Regions from separate parts of the Vallitalea guaymasensis genome, predicted to be linked through region 2. Evidence: riboswitches for the same ligand, from Rfam matches in the RefSeq annotation. Region 2 holds a riboswitch; the other holds the start of a gene.
The links. A riboswitch is a leader RNA that binds a small molecule or an ion and turns the genes downstream of it on or off. The one in region 2 is predicted to bind cyclic di-GMP.

Region 1: linked by a shared signal. The riboswitch ahead of HYG85_RS18030 (hypothetical protein) and the one ahead of HYG85_RS23865 (transglutaminase-like domain-containing protein) in region 2 are both predicted to bind cyclic di-GMP.

What each region holds. Positions count from the first base shown of each region.
Region 1 covers NZ_CP058561.1:4,195,366-4,203,727, forward strand. Annotated here, with positions in the region: gene HYG85_RS18000 (hypothetical protein) at 1-212, shown strand, start outside; gene HYG85_RS18005 (ABC transporter substrate-binding protein) at 478-1,707, shown strand; gene HYG85_RS18010 (GTP-binding protein) at 1,725-2,432, shown strand; gene HYG85_RS18015 (ATP-binding cassette domain-containing protein) at 2,422-3,474, shown strand; gene HYG85_RS18020 (undecaprenyl-diphosphate phosphatase) at 3,670-4,494, shown strand; gene HYG85_RS18025 (hypothetical protein) at 4,550-4,825, opposite strand; cyclic di-GMP riboswitch class I at 5,061-5,146, shown strand; gene HYG85_RS18030 (hypothetical protein) at 5,362-6,138, shown strand; gene HYG85_RS18035 (hypothetical protein) at 6,175-6,534, shown strand; gene HYG85_RS18040 (hypothetical protein) at 6,848-8,053, shown strand; gene HYG85_RS18045 (NPCBM/NEW2 domain-containing protein) at 8,291-8,362, shown strand, end outside.
Region 2 covers NZ_CP058561.1:5,520,654-5,529,015, forward strand. Annotated here, with positions in the region: gene HYG85_RS23830 (acyl-CoA carboxylase subunit beta) at 1-731, opposite strand, end outside; gene HYG85_RS23835 (tRNA (mnm(5)s(2)U34)-methyltransferase) at 919-1,479, opposite strand; gene HYG85_RS23840 (pseudouridine synthase) at 1,571-2,281, opposite strand; gene HYG85_RS23845 (D-alanyl-D-alanine carboxypeptidase family protein) at 2,327-3,490, opposite strand; gene scpB (SMC-Scp complex subunit ScpB) at 3,560-4,138, opposite strand; gene HYG85_RS23855 (segregation and condensation protein A) at 4,248-5,009, opposite strand; gene HYG85_RS23860 (site-2 protease family protein) at 5,033-5,638, opposite strand; gene HYG85_RS23865 (transglutaminase-like domain-containing protein) at 5,885-6,691, opposite strand; cyclic di-GMP riboswitch class I at 6,684-6,763, opposite strand; cyclic di-GMP riboswitch class I at 6,789-6,873, opposite strand; cyclic di-GMP riboswitch class I at 6,906-6,994, opposite strand; gene HYG85_RS23870 (MBL fold metallo-hydrolase) at 7,124-7,978, opposite strand; gene HYG85_RS23875 (BlaR1 family beta-lactam sensor/signal transducer) at 8,001-8,362, opposite strand, start outside.

The DNA.
Region 1 (8,362 bases), 1.3 Mb from region 2:
GAAATATTAAGGACGGAGAGAAACAAGAGGTTTTTCAACTGGAATTGACTACTAAAAAATCTGACAAACATTTTAATGTTACAGCAATTACACTAGCAAAAAATGATCAGTTCAGAGTAAAATATATTGAGGATATTATTGAGCTTACAAGTAATAATTATAGTATATCAATTACTATCAATGATAATTTAGTTGATGTAAAAGAACAATGATATGATACAATAATCAAATATTATAAAATATAATATGAAAAAAAGACTAAAACTTATTAAACCCTCACATCATAAGTGTAAGGGTTTAGTAAGTTTTTTTCTTTAAAACCTTTTAATTAGCTTACCTCCATAGAATATTGATGTGGGAAAGTTGAATTGGTAACATATGATACAGCTAAAATAATAAATAATAGTATAATAAAGAGTAAGTCGATGATAAAATATAATTATTTATTAACCATATAGAGCTGAAAGGAAGGATATTATGACAAAATATTTTAATGTAAAAGATTCATTATATGATATTACAGAACGTTACCCAGAGACCATAGATTTATTCGAATCAATAGGATTTGAAGGAATGAAAAATGAAAACCAGAGAAAATTGATAGGAAAGTCAATTACCCTTGAAACAGCATTGAAGATGAAGAAAATCAATTTGGATGTATTTACAGAAAATCTTGAAGATGCTATAAATCATAACAAAGCTATAAATGATGAAACTGATAAGGTTACCAATAATGATGCTGACATTAAAATTGAAGGTATCTTACCTTGTCCTGTGAGAATACCACTTATGGAGTCATTCAATAAATGGATGGAAGGCACTGGTAATAACCTAGATACTAAAATGGAGTATGAATTAAAAGCGGCATCCATGGGTGTGGATTGGTTAAAAGAATCATTAGAGAAAACTGAAGACCCAGATGTATTATCAGATATATTCATATCAGCAGGTTTTGATCTGTTTTTTGATAAAAAATTAATTGGCAAATGGGCTTCAAAAGGTGTTTTTGAAGATATAACCAAAATGGAACATTATAATAAGGAATTTGATAATGAAGAAATATGTCTAAAAGACCCTAATAACAACTATTCAATTATAGGGGTAGTACCAGCAGTATTTTTAATAAATATAGAAGAATTAAATGGCAGAGATATGCCAAAATCATGGGAAGATATATTGAAACCAGAGTTTGAGAATAGTGTTAGTCTGCCAATCGGTGATTTTGATTTATTTAACGCCATATTATTGAATATTCATCAAAAATATGGTGAAGAAGGATTGAGAAAACTAGGAAAATGCCTATCAACAGGAATGCATCCTTCTGAAATGGTAAAATCTCACAGAAAACAGGATAAACCAGTAGTTACAATCATGCCATATTTCTTTACTAAGATGATTAAAAATGAAGGACCAATGAAACCTGTATGGCCATTAGATGGAGCTATAATAAGCCCAATATTCTTACTATCCAAGAAAAGCAAAAAAGATATGTTAGAACCAGTTGTTGATTTCTTTGCTTCAAAGGAAGTAGGAGAGATATTATCTCATAACGGTAAGTTTCCAAGTGTTAATCCAGAAGTGGATAACATGATATCAATGGAACATAAATATATGTGGTTAGGCTGGGATTATATATACAATAATGATATGGGTGAATTAATAAATAGATGTGAGAGTATTTTCAATGAAAATATAGATGTTAAATAGAGAGAAAGGTGATAAATATGAATCTAGTTACTATTTCCGGACCTCCATCTTCAGGTAAGACATCAGTTATTTTAAAAACAATAGGCGCTCTTCAAAAAAGAGGATTATCAGTAGGTGTAGTTAAATTTGACTGTCTCTATACAGATGATGATATATTATATAAAAAAGCAGGAATACCAGTTAAGAAAGGTTTGTCTGGTTCTCTATGCCCTGACCATTACTTTGTCAGTAATATTGAAGAAGTTGTTAAGTGGGGTATAAAAGAAAACTTGGATTTACTCATTACTGAGAGTGCAGGACTTTGTAATCGTTGTTCACCATATATCAAGGATATCAAAGCAATTTGTGTAATAGATAATCTTAGTGGGATAAATACTCCTAAGAAAATAGGACCAATGTTAAAATCTGCTGATATAGTTGTAATAACCAAAGGTGACATTGTATCACAAGCAGAGAGGGAAGTGTTTTCTTCAAGAGTTAATTCTGTTAATCCAAAAGCTGTTACGATGCATATCAATGGGTTGACTGGACAAGGCGCATTTGAATTAAGTACTCTATTATATGATGAAGAAACTGATACAAGTACAGTAAAAGGTAAAAAATTAAGATTCTCAATGCCATCAGCACTTTGTTCATACTGTTTAGGTGAAACTAGAATCGGTGAGGATTATCAAATGGGTAATGTAAGAAAAATGAAATTAGGTGATGATGAAGATGATAAATAGAGAAATGCTTGATGAACTGACAATTAATGAAATAGAAAATAAATATCCCTTTATAATATCATTCTTTGCAGATAATAAGTTGGATGTTGATGAATATAGAAATGAGACTTTCATAAGTTTCCTAGAACATTTTTCTGAGGAAGAAAGAGAAGAATGGGCTATAGATACAACTAAATTAACTGAGGATATAATCGTATATATCAATACCATGCTGGATTTTTTAGGCATAAAAGAAGAAAAAGCAGTTGATTCATTAACAATTATAGCAGGACATGATAAATCTGGACAAAAAGAAAATTTTGATAATATCACTATAAACAAAAGTGAGATAATATCTATTGTCGGTCCAACGGGTTCAGGTAAAAGCAGATTATTAGCTGATATAGAGTGGACAGCTAATGAAGATACCCCAACAGGTCGAGCCATTCTAATTAATGGTGAAAAACCAGATAAAAAGTGGAGGTTTTCATCAGGTAATAAATTGGTGGCACAGTTATCACAGAACATGAATTTTGTAATGGATTTAACTGTCAGTGAATTTCTTGAACTACATGCAAAAAGTCGTATGGTTGAAAATGAAGAAGAAGTAATAAAAAAGATTATTGAAGCTGCTAATAATCTAGCAGGAGAAGCTTTTGACCTTAATACTCCTATCACAAGCTTAAGTGGTGGACAATCTAGAGCTTTGATGATAGCGGATACAGCTATTCTAAGCACGTCCCCTATTGTATTAATAGATGAAATTGAGAATGCTGGAATTGATAGAAAGAAAGCACTGGGTCTTCTTGTTAGCAAAGAAAAGATTGTATTAATGGCGACTCATGACCCTAGTTTGGCACTTATGGCTGATAAGAGAATAGTTATAAGAAACGGTGGTATATATAAGGTTATAGAAACAGGAAAAGAAGAAAAAGCTATGCTGCAAGAATTAGAAAAGATGGATAAAGTCATCAAAGGATTAAGAACTTCTCTAAGAAAGGGAGAAATAATTAATTATAATGACAATATCAGTAATATAAATGTTTATGAAAGCATTCATTGACAAAAACTTATTTATCTTATAGGAAAGTTGCTACGGAACGAGGCGTAGCTTCTTTTTTTTATAGAATATTAATAAACTTAAGGGTTTTTTAATGTTTATCTTATTGCGCATGTGACTTGATTTAATGTATAATTGAAGAAATGTATTATTTTTACAACATAGAACAAGCTATTTACGCAGGAGGAAGTTTTTTATATGGATATTATTGAGATATTTAAAGCATTGATTATTGGTATCGTAGAGGGAGTTACAGAATGGTTGCCAATAAGCAGCACAGGTCATATGATTCTAGTTGATGAATTTCTTAAGTTGAATATGTCGGACGCTTTTAAGGAAATGTTTTTCGTTGTAATTCAACTAGGGGCAATAATGGCAGTTGTAGTTATTTACTGGAAGAAGATTTTTCCCTTTTCATTTAAACAAAAGCAATTTATTAAAAAAGATACTATTCTTTTATGGGTAAAGATTGTCATTGCATGTATTCCAGCAGGAATCGTAGGTATATTATTTAACGATAAGATGGATGAATTATTCTATAACTATCAGACAGTTACTATTACATTGATATTATATGGTATTTTATTTATTATCATAGAGAAATGGAACAAAGGCAGAACTTGTAAAGTTAATGATATCTCTGAGCTTACGTATCAGACAGCACTTATAATAGGTTTATTTCAAGTATTATCATTAATACCAGGAACTTCACGTTCTGGAGTAACTATATTAGGAGCAATACTTATAGGAACATCAAGAACTGTAGCCGCTGAATTTACATTTTTCTTGGCTATGCCAGTTATGTTTGGTGCAAGTATAATCAAGATACTAAAATTCGGCTTTGCATTTACAAGTCTAGAATTATTGGTTCTTCTAACAGGAATGATAGTTGCTTTTGTAGTTTCAATATTAGCTATCAAATTCCTAGTAGGATATATCAAAAAACATGACTTCAAAGTATTCGGTTGGTACAGAATAGCGTTAGGAATCATTGTAATCCTATATTTTACAATATTTAAATAAAACAATGGGGCTGTAGGATAATTAAAAATGTATTATCCTACAGCCCTTATATTTTCTATACACGATCCATTCCTTCAGTTTGCTTTTTAACTAAGACTCCTTCAGCTATTTCCCATTCTTTGGTTGCTGTACCTTCATCATTAATGATGTAGCCATTACTTGATAAAGGATATAAAAGGTCTTTTGTAAAATTACGTCCAGATGCTTCACATAACCAATGAGTAGCTGTTTTCATTATTCTATTATAATCGTCTTCTGTATCAGCAAATTGAAATAATCTATTGCTCACATTATAATAAACCTCATTATCTATTACAGTTGTATCTTCCATTTTCATCACCTCTTAGTTATGTTTTGCTAAGATTGATGAAATTATTTATTTAATGTTGTAATTGATTTTTGACTGCTTTCATTAGGTAAAATTATCTATTTAAAAAATAAACAAGTAGTAATAATAACTTAAGTATGAATTGCAAAAGTAGGTAATCGGGAATATTTTGTATATAAAATAAATTGAAAGCAAAGAATAATTATGTTATAATAAGTCCAGTATTAAATATTGTTTATTAAGAAAATAGCAAACCTATTGAAAAATAGGGACGCAAAGCTATGGGTCTAAGGGATTATATCCTAGGACTGCCAGGTTGCCGTATAATAATTTGATGGCAGTCACTATTATTAGTAGCTGTTTTTTTTGTCACATTTTTTTCATTGGCTAATAACGTTATATGAAATGTTATGTGGAGTGTAACAATTACCTTTTTTATATTAAAGGAATCTTCCTGCCATAAAATATAGTATATTTTATCATTTTTGTTTGATGAAATTATTTTATTTGTTTAATTAATAGTTGAAAGAGGGGATATAATGAAAAAAAATGATGTTTTATATGATAAAGTATTTTTAGTAAAATTTTTGGAACAATTAAATATAGAATTAGAGTATAAGCGATTGGATGGGAAAAATGAAGAGTTGATCGCTGAAGCGGCAAAATGTCTTGCTGAAACTTTTGCAGGGGTAACAGTAAAGGAAGAAACAATATCTGAACCGATGGTACAGGCTGTTCACTTATCTATTGAGGATTTTAATGAATTTGTTTATAATTACATGAAAAATGTTGTAGAACAAGGATTGTGTTATATAGCTATAAACAGAAAAAACAATAGAATCATAGGTGTGTTAGCATGTGAAGACTTTGATCCAGATGAAGAAGTCCCTCCATTTACAGATAATTTAGAGCCCATGAATAAAATCTGTGAATTACTTGAAGTTCTTGATAAGAGGTTTTTGGATACTATTTATTACAAAACAAATAAAAAAGTTAAAAAGAATGATTTTGTACATATGTTTATGATTGGTGTAAAATCAGATAAGCTAAAGAAAGAAATAGCAAAAGACTTAGTGAGAATCTGTCAGGATGATGCAATAAAAAGAGGCTATAAAGGTATGTTTCTTGAAGCTACCAATATTAAATCTGCTACATTAATCTCAAAATATTTTAAGTTTAAACTTGTTCATGATGAAAAAGGAATGCTTATACATACAAAATATGCTGAGACAGAACATTTTAAAGATATACCACCTGAAAAATCCTTGGATTGTAAATTATTCTATAAAGCGCTTGACCCAGAATATGATATTTAATATTAAATAACAAAACATTTACTAGGAGGTATACACATGTATAAAATTGACGTTAATTCAAGTAAGAAATTAGTATCTTTAGTAGCTGAGGGAATGTTCACAGTAGATGAAGCTAAAGATTGTATGAAAGACTATGAAAGCAAATTAAGAATGATAAATGTTAAGGATTATGTATTTTTAGTTGATGCAAGAAAACAATCAACTTCTACTCCAGAAGTAGGAGAAATGTTAACAGAAGCATTAAAAAAATACTTGGATACACCATTCAAAAAGAGATATTATGTAAAACTTGATTCAGTTATTGCAATGTCACAAATAAGAAGACTTGGTGGAAAAGACTTTGTTGATAAATTTGAAGTAGTAAATACACCAGAAGAAGTAATTAATAGTCTATAATATTTATTAATTTAACAAGAATAGATTATAAATCCAGGGAATTAAATATTTTCCTCTGGATTTATTTTTTACTTTGAATGAAATTAGTTATAGTGTTCATAATAAGAGTAGTAGATATTATTATAGTTACAATAGATTTATAGTTATTAGTAGGTATGATTTGTTGCAATATTCAGCAAGATTACGACAGAATATATAAATAATTATGACAAATTACAAACTGATGTCAAATAAATAATTGATTTACAATATACTTAACATAGTTTATAATGGGTAGTGACAAAAAAAGACAATATATTAGGAGGTATATAGTATGAAAAGAATATCAGCAATGATAGTATGTGTATTATCTGTTATGTTAATATTTGTTGGATGTGATTATAATGAAAATAAATTATATAATGCATTTAAGAAATCACTAGAAGTCACTTCAAGTGAAAGTGACACAGATATTTCAATAACTTTAGAGACTGAAGGATTTTCAGAAGAAGAGCAATTCAGTATTGCTGCTGTAAAGATGTTATTACAGGATACGAACATTAACATTCACACGAAGTTACAGCAAAACAAACAAAAGACATCAAGAAAAATGTATGTAGATACTCAGTTCGTTTTTGGTGGAATAGGAATGGGAGTAGAATATTGGGGAGATTATAATATGTTACAAAAGAATTCAAAATCCCTCAATGTAATAAAATTACCATCTATAATGATGTTCAGCGAGGAGTTTGCTGGAAAAGAATATCTTGTAATAAATCAAGAGAACAATGAAGATATTACTTATGATAGTAAATTAGTATTGGAATTACAAGAAAAATTAAATAAATTCTTAAAAGATTACGCTTTACAATATAATCCTAACTTGAAATTAGTGAAAAACAAAGGAAGAAAAACAATTGATGGTAAGACAGCATATGTATATGAATTATCATTAGACAACGAGTCACTAAGTAAGTTGATAAATTATACAGCTAATAATCTATTAGATAATAAAGAAGCACTTGAATTCTTCAGTGAATATATGGACATTATCTCAAAGATGGTTAACAAGTCTGAAGAAGAAGTCAAAAAAAGTAAGGAAGAAATAGATACTATCTTAGAAAATTTAGATGAGAGTAAACCTGCATTAAAAAATATGATTGATATTTTTACAGATAAATTATGTAAATGTAATCTATTAGGTGAAAAAGGTATCGTTATAGAATATGCTCTCAATAAAGAAGGTTATATCATTAACGAATCAGGTTTAATAGATTTGAATATTGATATTGCTAAGATAGAAGAAGTCATGGCTATACAAAATAGATTGACTGATGAAGAATATGATGAAGATATTTTAGATGAAGACGTATCTGGTGTAATCAAATTAGGTTTCAAATTCAACAAAAAAATATATAATATAAATGAAAAAGTTGAAATCGATATGCCTAAATTGACTAAAGAGAATTCTGTTGACCTGAATGAATTAATGAAAGCTAGAAGTGAATCTTTTAGTCAAATGTATCCAAAAGATATCTAAAAAAGGAATTTAATTAAAGCAAATTGATTGCAATAATCAAAAAATAAATACATTAAAAAGATGATTCTCTGTATATATCAGGAATCATTTTTTTTGATTTTCTAATTGTTGCTATTTTGATTAGGATTATAGAAATGAGTCCTATTAATGTAGTTTTATATCATATAGATATAGGATTATAGATGTTAAAATTAAGATGTACCAAAATTTAGAAAATTATTGTATAGGAGGAAAAAAATGTATAATAAGGTTAAAGTCTTTTTCATCAGCTTAGTGGTAGTGACAATGTCATTGTCAAACTTTACAACG
Region 2 (8,362 bases):
GCAATTTCATTCAGTTCGCTTGATACTCTATTAAGATCATCATTTGTATCAAATATTGGAGCTTCTTCAAAATTATTTGAAGGTAATAAATTAACAAAATTTCTTAACTCTGCTAATAAATCTTTTTCATCTTCGCATACAAAATCAACAATGCCAGTTTCTTTAGAATGGAAATCAGCACTTGCTATAGTTTCTAATGTCTCAGTTTTACTATCTAAAGAATTAGGACTATTAACAAATAAACTAGTAGCTTTCTTAGTCATGAATGTGAAATCTGATAAAGAAGGAATAAGTGTAGCTCCTCCTCCACATGTACCAAGAACAGCTGTAATTTGTGGTACAACTCCTGATGCTAGCGTCTGCTTCAAGAAAATTTGTCCGAACCCATCTAGTGCATCTGTAGATTCTTGAAGTCTAACTCCTGCAGAATCAAGTAACGCAATGATTGGAGCTCCCATTTTCATAGCCATATCGTAAACAGCACATATTTTCTTAGCATGCATTTCACCTAATGCACCACCAAGCACTGTTACGTCTTGGCTATATACGTATACTAATCTTCCTTCAACAGTACCATAACCAGTTACAACGCCATCAGCTGGAGTATCCTTAACACTTAAATTAAAATCAGTTGTACGGTGCTTAACGAACGCACCAATCTCAACAAAGCTATTAGTGTCAAGTAGTTCTTCAATTCTTTCTCTAGCCGTCAATTTAGAATCAGCATGTATCTTGCTAATTGCTTCTTCTCTACCTGTTTCAATAACATTTCGACGGTTAGTGAGTTCATTGATCATGTTTTGAATACTCATGCATTAACCCTCCATTTTTATGTTTATGTAAAACAATGCAATCTTCACCAAGTATCATTTTACATTAATTCGTTGCAAATATCAAGTGTATTTAAGAAATAAGCAACTATTTTTTCCTTACTAAATAAATAATAGGAGCATTCATTTTCCTGTTTTCATAAGCAATGGATATTACGTCATATTGCTTATTATTTAATTCTCCTAAATATTTATTCACTTCATTTTTTTCTATTATACCACCTTCATGTCCATAATAAGAAATAATTGAAATCAGACCATTTTTCTCTAATATATCAAGCATATTTTTTATAGCCTTTATAGTGGACTCAGGTTTAGTAATTATTTCTTTATCTCCACTTGGAAGATAACCTAAATTGAACATAGCAACTTTTACTGAACTCTTAATATGATCTTTGACACATTCATGAGAGTCCTTTATTAGTGTTACCCTATTTAATAATTTTCTTTCATCTAATTTTTCTTTTGTTGACCTGATTGCAATATCTTGAATATCAAAGCCATAGACTTGTCCATTGATACCTACCTGCTCAGCTAAAAAAACTGTATCATAACCATTTCCAATAGTAGCATCTATAACTGTATCACCCTCATTGATATATGTTTTCACAATTCCTTGTACAGTATCAGTTATTTTAGGTTCAAACATCTAAATCACCTCCTTTTAAAAATCCACATGTTAAACCCCAAAGAGCATAATAAGACATTTATCTTATTTTCTTTGGGGGGATATATAAATCTTATAATTTTTTTATATAATTAAGTTCTTCTTTACTTAGATGTCTATATTTACCCTGAGATAAACCGTCTATTTTTAGCTTTCCAATAGCCGCTCTTTGAAGTTTTATTACGGGACAACCTATATGTTCAAACATTTTCCGTACCTGTCGATTCTTACCTTCATGAATTACTACTTTTAATTTTGTTTTGTCTTTACTGCTTTGAAGAACACTAATTTTGGAGTGAGATGTCTTATAAACTCCCAAATCAGTTCCCTTCCTTAATTCATTTAGTTTTTCTTCTGAAGGTACACCTTTAACAGTTACTATATATTTTTTCTCGACTTCATGTTTTGGATGAGTCAATTTATAAGTTAAATCTCCATCATTAGTAAGAAGTAATAACCCGCTGGTATTGTAATCAAGTCTACCGATAGGGTATACTCTGGTATTAATATCAATAAGGTCCATTACTGTCTTTCTACCTTTTTCATCTGAAACACTAGTTATATAACCAGTAGGTTTATTCAACATAATATATATTAAGTGAGAGTTATTCTTAACAACTCTGCCATTATATTTTACTATATCTTTATCTGGTTCTATCTTGCTTCCAAGTTCTTTAACGACTCTTCCATTAACTGATACTTTGCCTTCAACTATATAACTTTCACATTTTCTTCTAGAGGCGATACCTGCATCAGCCAAATATTTTTGTAATCTAATTTCCATTTATTTTCCCTTCTCAATCCAATTAATCATAAAGATATAAATTTATTAGTTACATGAAAACAAAAGAAATTTTTCAAGTACTTTATTGAATATGTGTTTGTAAGTAATCTTTTTAACTTCTGTATTGGTTATGAGTGGTACTGAAAGATAATGTTTACCATCAACATATATTTCGGCATTACCTACATTTTGCCCAATTTTAACCGGGGCTATTATATTAGGATTAACATTATATAGTATATATACCTTTTCATCTTTTGACAACGTTATATCAACATCTTGTGATGTTAAAACATCTATAGATTCTCCAATACCTTTTTTTACTCCAACTTGACACACATGTTTATTATTGGTCAACACTGTTTTTGTTTCATAATTATTAAATCCATAATTCATGATTTTTGTAGTATCGTTCCATCGGTAAGTTCTATTATTAGGCCAACCTGATGCTAGTACTACAGATATTAATTCCAGATCTCCTCGTTTAGCAGAACCTACAAAACAATAACCAGCTTTTGAAGTGTAACCTGTCTTTACACCATTAGCTCCATCAAACATATTTAAAAAAGAATTTTTGTTGGATATATTAAAGTTCCTACCCTCTTTTATTTCACAAAAGCTTATAGATGGTGTATTGATAAGCTTCATAAAAGTCTCATTATTAAGAGCATATCTTGTTATAAGGGCTAAATCATATGCCGTAGTATAGTGCCCATCCGCATCAAGACCATTAGGTGTTTTATAACATGTATTTATAGCACCAATCTGCTTCGCTTTCTTAGTCATCAATTTACAGAATTCTTCTGTAGAACCTGCTACATGCTCGGCTATTGCAATTGCTACATCATTAGATGAAACCAACATTAACGCATGTAACAAATCTCCCAGATAATATTCTTCATCTGGTCTAATATACAATTTTACCTTAGGGGCTTTTGATGCTTCTTTGCTTACCTTTACTATTTCATCAAGTTCACATGACTCAAGAGCTAAAATACAAGTCATAATCTTAGTTGTACTTGCCATAGCTCTTTCATCAAAGCCTTTTTTCTCCCATAATACTCTTCCTGTATTCTTATCCATCAACAAAGCAGAGTATGCATATAATTTTTTTGGTTCATCTTTGCAATCTTCTGCCGAAGCAATATTACCGGATAACATTATTGCAATAATGAATATGTATATTATTGTACTAGTTATTTTCTTCATTTTAATCATCTTTCTTATAGAATTCCTTATAATAATTTATAAGAAAAATGATTAATTTATTCCAAATTTTTATTCCTCTTCTGTTTTAAATTCTTTTTGTACTTCTTCTTGTGCTTCAATTTGTATAGTTGACAGTTTTTCTTCTTCTATCAGTGGTAATTCCTTCAAGGACTGAAATCCAAAATTTCTTAAGAAGTCCTGTGTCGTACCAAATATTATAGGTCTACCTGGTGCATCCATCCTACCTTTTTCACAGACTAGATTATAGTCTATGAGTTTGTTTATACAATGCACAGAACTTACACCTCTTATTTTTTCAACTTCTGCTTTAGTGATAGGTTGCTTATATGCAATTATTGACAAAGTTTCAAGCAATACATCTGTCAATACATAATTCTTTGCTTTATTATTAACTTTTCTTATATAATCGTAATATTCTGTTTTGGTACACATCTGATACGCATTATCAATTTCAATAATTGTTATACCCCTATCAGGACTATCATATTTATCTATAAGATTATTCATTATCTTTTTAGTTGTGTTTTTATCCTGTTCTATAACGTCAGCTATCTTATCAAGTTCAACAGCTTCTCCCATAGTAAATAATATAGATTCAATAATAGCTTCAATTTTACATAGTTGCATCTTTATTCCCCTCTGTTCAAACTTATATTTCTAAGTATATATATAATCAATCTACATAAATATATCCTAAATCCTAAATATTCTATGTTATTTAGGCATTCAGGATTAATTATATTATATTATCATTATTTAAATCTGTATACTTTATAATGATATCATCAAATAGGTCCCGTTGTACGATTGATATTTTACCCATCTTCATTAATTCCAAAACTGCAAGAAATGTAACAATTATTTCTACTTTGGATAATTGAGTTTCAAGAACATCTCTGAAACTTATGGTTTCGTACTGTTTTGATAAATTAATTATATAATCTATTTTATCATTTACAGTATATTCTTCTCTAACAATCTCACCAAAATCACTTCTTATAGTATCTATTTTGTTATATTGCTTTTTCATAACAGATTGGAATACATTATAAATCATAGAAAAGTCTATATCTGATAGTAACTTACTGGTATCTACTTTTTCTTCATAGTTAAGAACTTCTGTTGGTATTGTAGGTTCTTTGAAAATAACTTTTTTAGCATCAATTTGCCTTACTTTCAATTTATCTCTAATATATTTAAACTTCTTGTACTCAACGAGTTTATTCATCAGTTCTTCTCTAGGGTCTGTTTCCTCTTCCTCTTCATCTTCTATTGGCAACAGCATTTTAGATTTAATATTTATTAATGTAGCCGCCATTTCAATAAATTCACTCATGATTTCCATATTTTTTTCTTCTAACTTCTTGATATATTCCAAAAACTGATCCGTTATCATAACAATAGGTATATCATATATATTCAATTTGTTTTTGTCTATTAAATGTAGCAATAAATCTAATGGTCCTTCAAATACTTCTAATTTTACAGGAATACTCAATTAAAAAACCCTTTCTTTATTTCTTATACCCCGTTAACTATCATAGTACTAAAAATACTATTGATAATAATATTTACTAGAGTACTAATAAATCCAGAAGCCAAGAATAAAATGAATAAAGCTTGAATAACTTTCTCGTATTGAACAAATTTGAAGTATGCACGTGGATTAAGAGCTTGAATTATTTTAACCATATCAAATGGTGGTACAGGTAATAAATTCACAACAACTATAGCTAAGTTAAAAAGAATCAATATAAATAAAAACTTAGTCACATAATAATTCTGCTGAAATGTTGAAACAAAAATAGGTATTAAAACTGCCATTAACAGCAAATTAGATAATATACCAATTAATGTTATGGATATAAGACCTTTTTTCTTATCTCTTAATCTACCAGTATTAAAACTAAATGGTTTCTGCCATCCAGCACCTAAGAACATAAAAGAGATTATTCCAAATGGATCCATATATTTTAGCGGATTAAATGAAACTTTAGTTTCCTTCTTATATAATGGATGAACTAAATACTTGTAACAAATAATTCTAGGATATTCATGAACACATACTACAATTACTGCACAGACAAAACTAATTGCTATTTCTATTAATAATTTTATTGCTTCCATGTCTTACACCTCATTTTTCATTCTATAAGATATTGTACTAATAATTGGTTATAATTTCAAGCAATACTTGAAAAATCTTTGATTTATCCTAGATTATTATTAGGAGATATAGAACTTATGATACGTTATAAAAATGATATGGAAAAAGAAATTTACCAGATGTATGGAGACATATGAAAATACTTATTTAAACTCTGAGTATAAAATTACAAAATTACTTTGAGAGGGAGCAAATATTATTCATTATTAAAATACCTTTTTAGCACTATAATCTGAAGGGTCTTTTTCATAAGAAACTTTTACACCTTCTGATTTATATGCTGCATCAATGGTAGTGTCTACAACTATCCAATTGTTATCAACTAACACTTCATTCCAAGCATGATAGACAGAAGTGAAATTACTATCGCCATGAACAAGCTTTGTAGGAATGTTAAGGCTTCTAAGCATAACTGCAAATAGAGAAGCATAATCGTAGCATATTCCTTTTTTACTAGCTAACGTTTCATTAGTTGAAGGTAAATATCTACTACTAACATTCTTTGCTTTTTCATCATCATATTTAACATTATCGATTATGTAATTATATATAACTTCTATTTTCTCTCTGTCAGTCTTGGCATCTTTAGTTAGTTCTTTAGCTAGAATAGCTGCATTTGAATTGCTTGTCCAATGTACATTCTGAACACTTGCTAAGAATACTGTATTATTAGTTGTATCATTATGTACTTTACTGGATGTTAACAATTTGTACTTGTTACCATCAGCTCTTTTATATATTCCTACAGTATACTCACCATTGCCCATTTGTAATGGTAGCTCTTCATTTGAAGAATTAAGGTTATAGATATATTTATCCGAACCCTTCTTCACGACAACTTTTAAGTCAGAATAATTAGTAGTATCATAATTGATACTTACTGTGCCGTTATCAGCATTGACCTTTATAATTTCACTCTTAGCAAAAGCGGTTGTCCCAGCTAATGCTACAAAAATTAATGCAACTATAAAAGTTAATACTATTTTTTTCAGTTGTAACTCTCCCTTCGGCATCTGGCTATCTTCATATATGAAGACCCTATAGTTTTGCGTCCCTACCTCACGATAGGTTTGCCATATTCGTGGGAAAGAAAAGTAATAAAACTCTTCTTTCGGTAACTGGCTGCCATATCATTATTGACTTAGGCCCTTTAGTTTTGCGTCTTCAGCTTTCACTGAATTTGCCGCTTCGAGAAAAGATTTGACTACTAGGTAATCAAAGTCTTCCTCTGGTAACTGGCTGTCATAGCTTATAATTAAGCCTTAGACCCTATAGCTTTGTGTCACATACTTTCATATGCTTTACGATTTACAGAATAATACGGTCAATACTGCCGACTCTTTGACTACCCTCTCATTGATATTATATCACATATTGTTAATTTGGTAAATATTTCTTTATATATTACATCTAATAAACAATAGTTAGCACTAAGATAATCTGATTCATTGCTCTAATAGATTCTCAGTATTTTCTAACAAAGAATAATCGCCTACTTCACCATGACCAGGAACAATTACATCAACACTTTTTTCACTATACTTTCTTTTTAATTTCTTTATGCTTTCTGACCATCCCATAATATTTGCATCTGCTGTATTACCCAAGTTTTCTGATTCAGCTGATTTCACCATACAACCACCAAACAATACTTTTTTACTAGGGTAATAAACGACAATGTTGTCAGGAGAATGGGATTCTTGTGGATAATAAAGTACTAATTTTTCATCTCCAAAAACAATTTCCATTTCCTCATCAATATCTATATTAACTATTTCAGTAGGCTCTATATACTCAAGTTTAGTGTAAACATCATAATATTTTTTCAATTCAGGATCTTTTAGCCAATCTAAAAAAAGCTTTCTAGCATCTTCTCCTCTTTCTTTAACCATATTTACCGTTTTTGATGTTCCTATAATCTTAATATCTTGTTCAGCAAGATATTTATTTCCACCTAAATTGTCAAAGTGAAAACCAGTATTTATTTCTATAAATTTAACCTCTTGACCTGCTCGTTCTCGGACCCACTCAATAATTTTTCTAGTTGCTTCGTTTTCATAAGGTGTATCAATCAGGGCTATTTCGCCATTTTTCATTTCAATAATCATAGAATTTCCATCCCATGGAAATTTATGATTTACTACTAAAACACCCTTCTTAATTTCTTTAATGGTCAAACTATCATCAATATTAACTTCATTATCAATATCTAGCTTATAGATATATTCATCCTTTTTAGCACTGCATCCAGGGGTAACCATTATTACTATCATCATTACTAATACAAAATATTTTCTCATATAAAATTCTCCCTCATTATTCTTAGTATATCCCTTTATCATTTAATATTTTTAGCGCTATTTTACGAGCGTTAACACCATTTGCATCACTATCTCCTTCAATGTTAACGGCAAAATAGTATACGTTATTATTTTTTTCTACATAACCAATAAACCACCCATTGATTTCATATTCATTTAAAATCAATGTTCCTGTTTTCCCAGCCAAAACACTATTCTCATTTTGTGATAATTTTATAACTTCTTTTACCGTATCTATGTTTTCTTTCTTAAATGGTATTTCGTAATTATGTATTTTTTTAAGAAATTCAACTTGTTCTATAGGTGAAATCTTTAATGCTAATTTACCATTTATAATACTTTCTATCCCTCTCCAGCCAACTT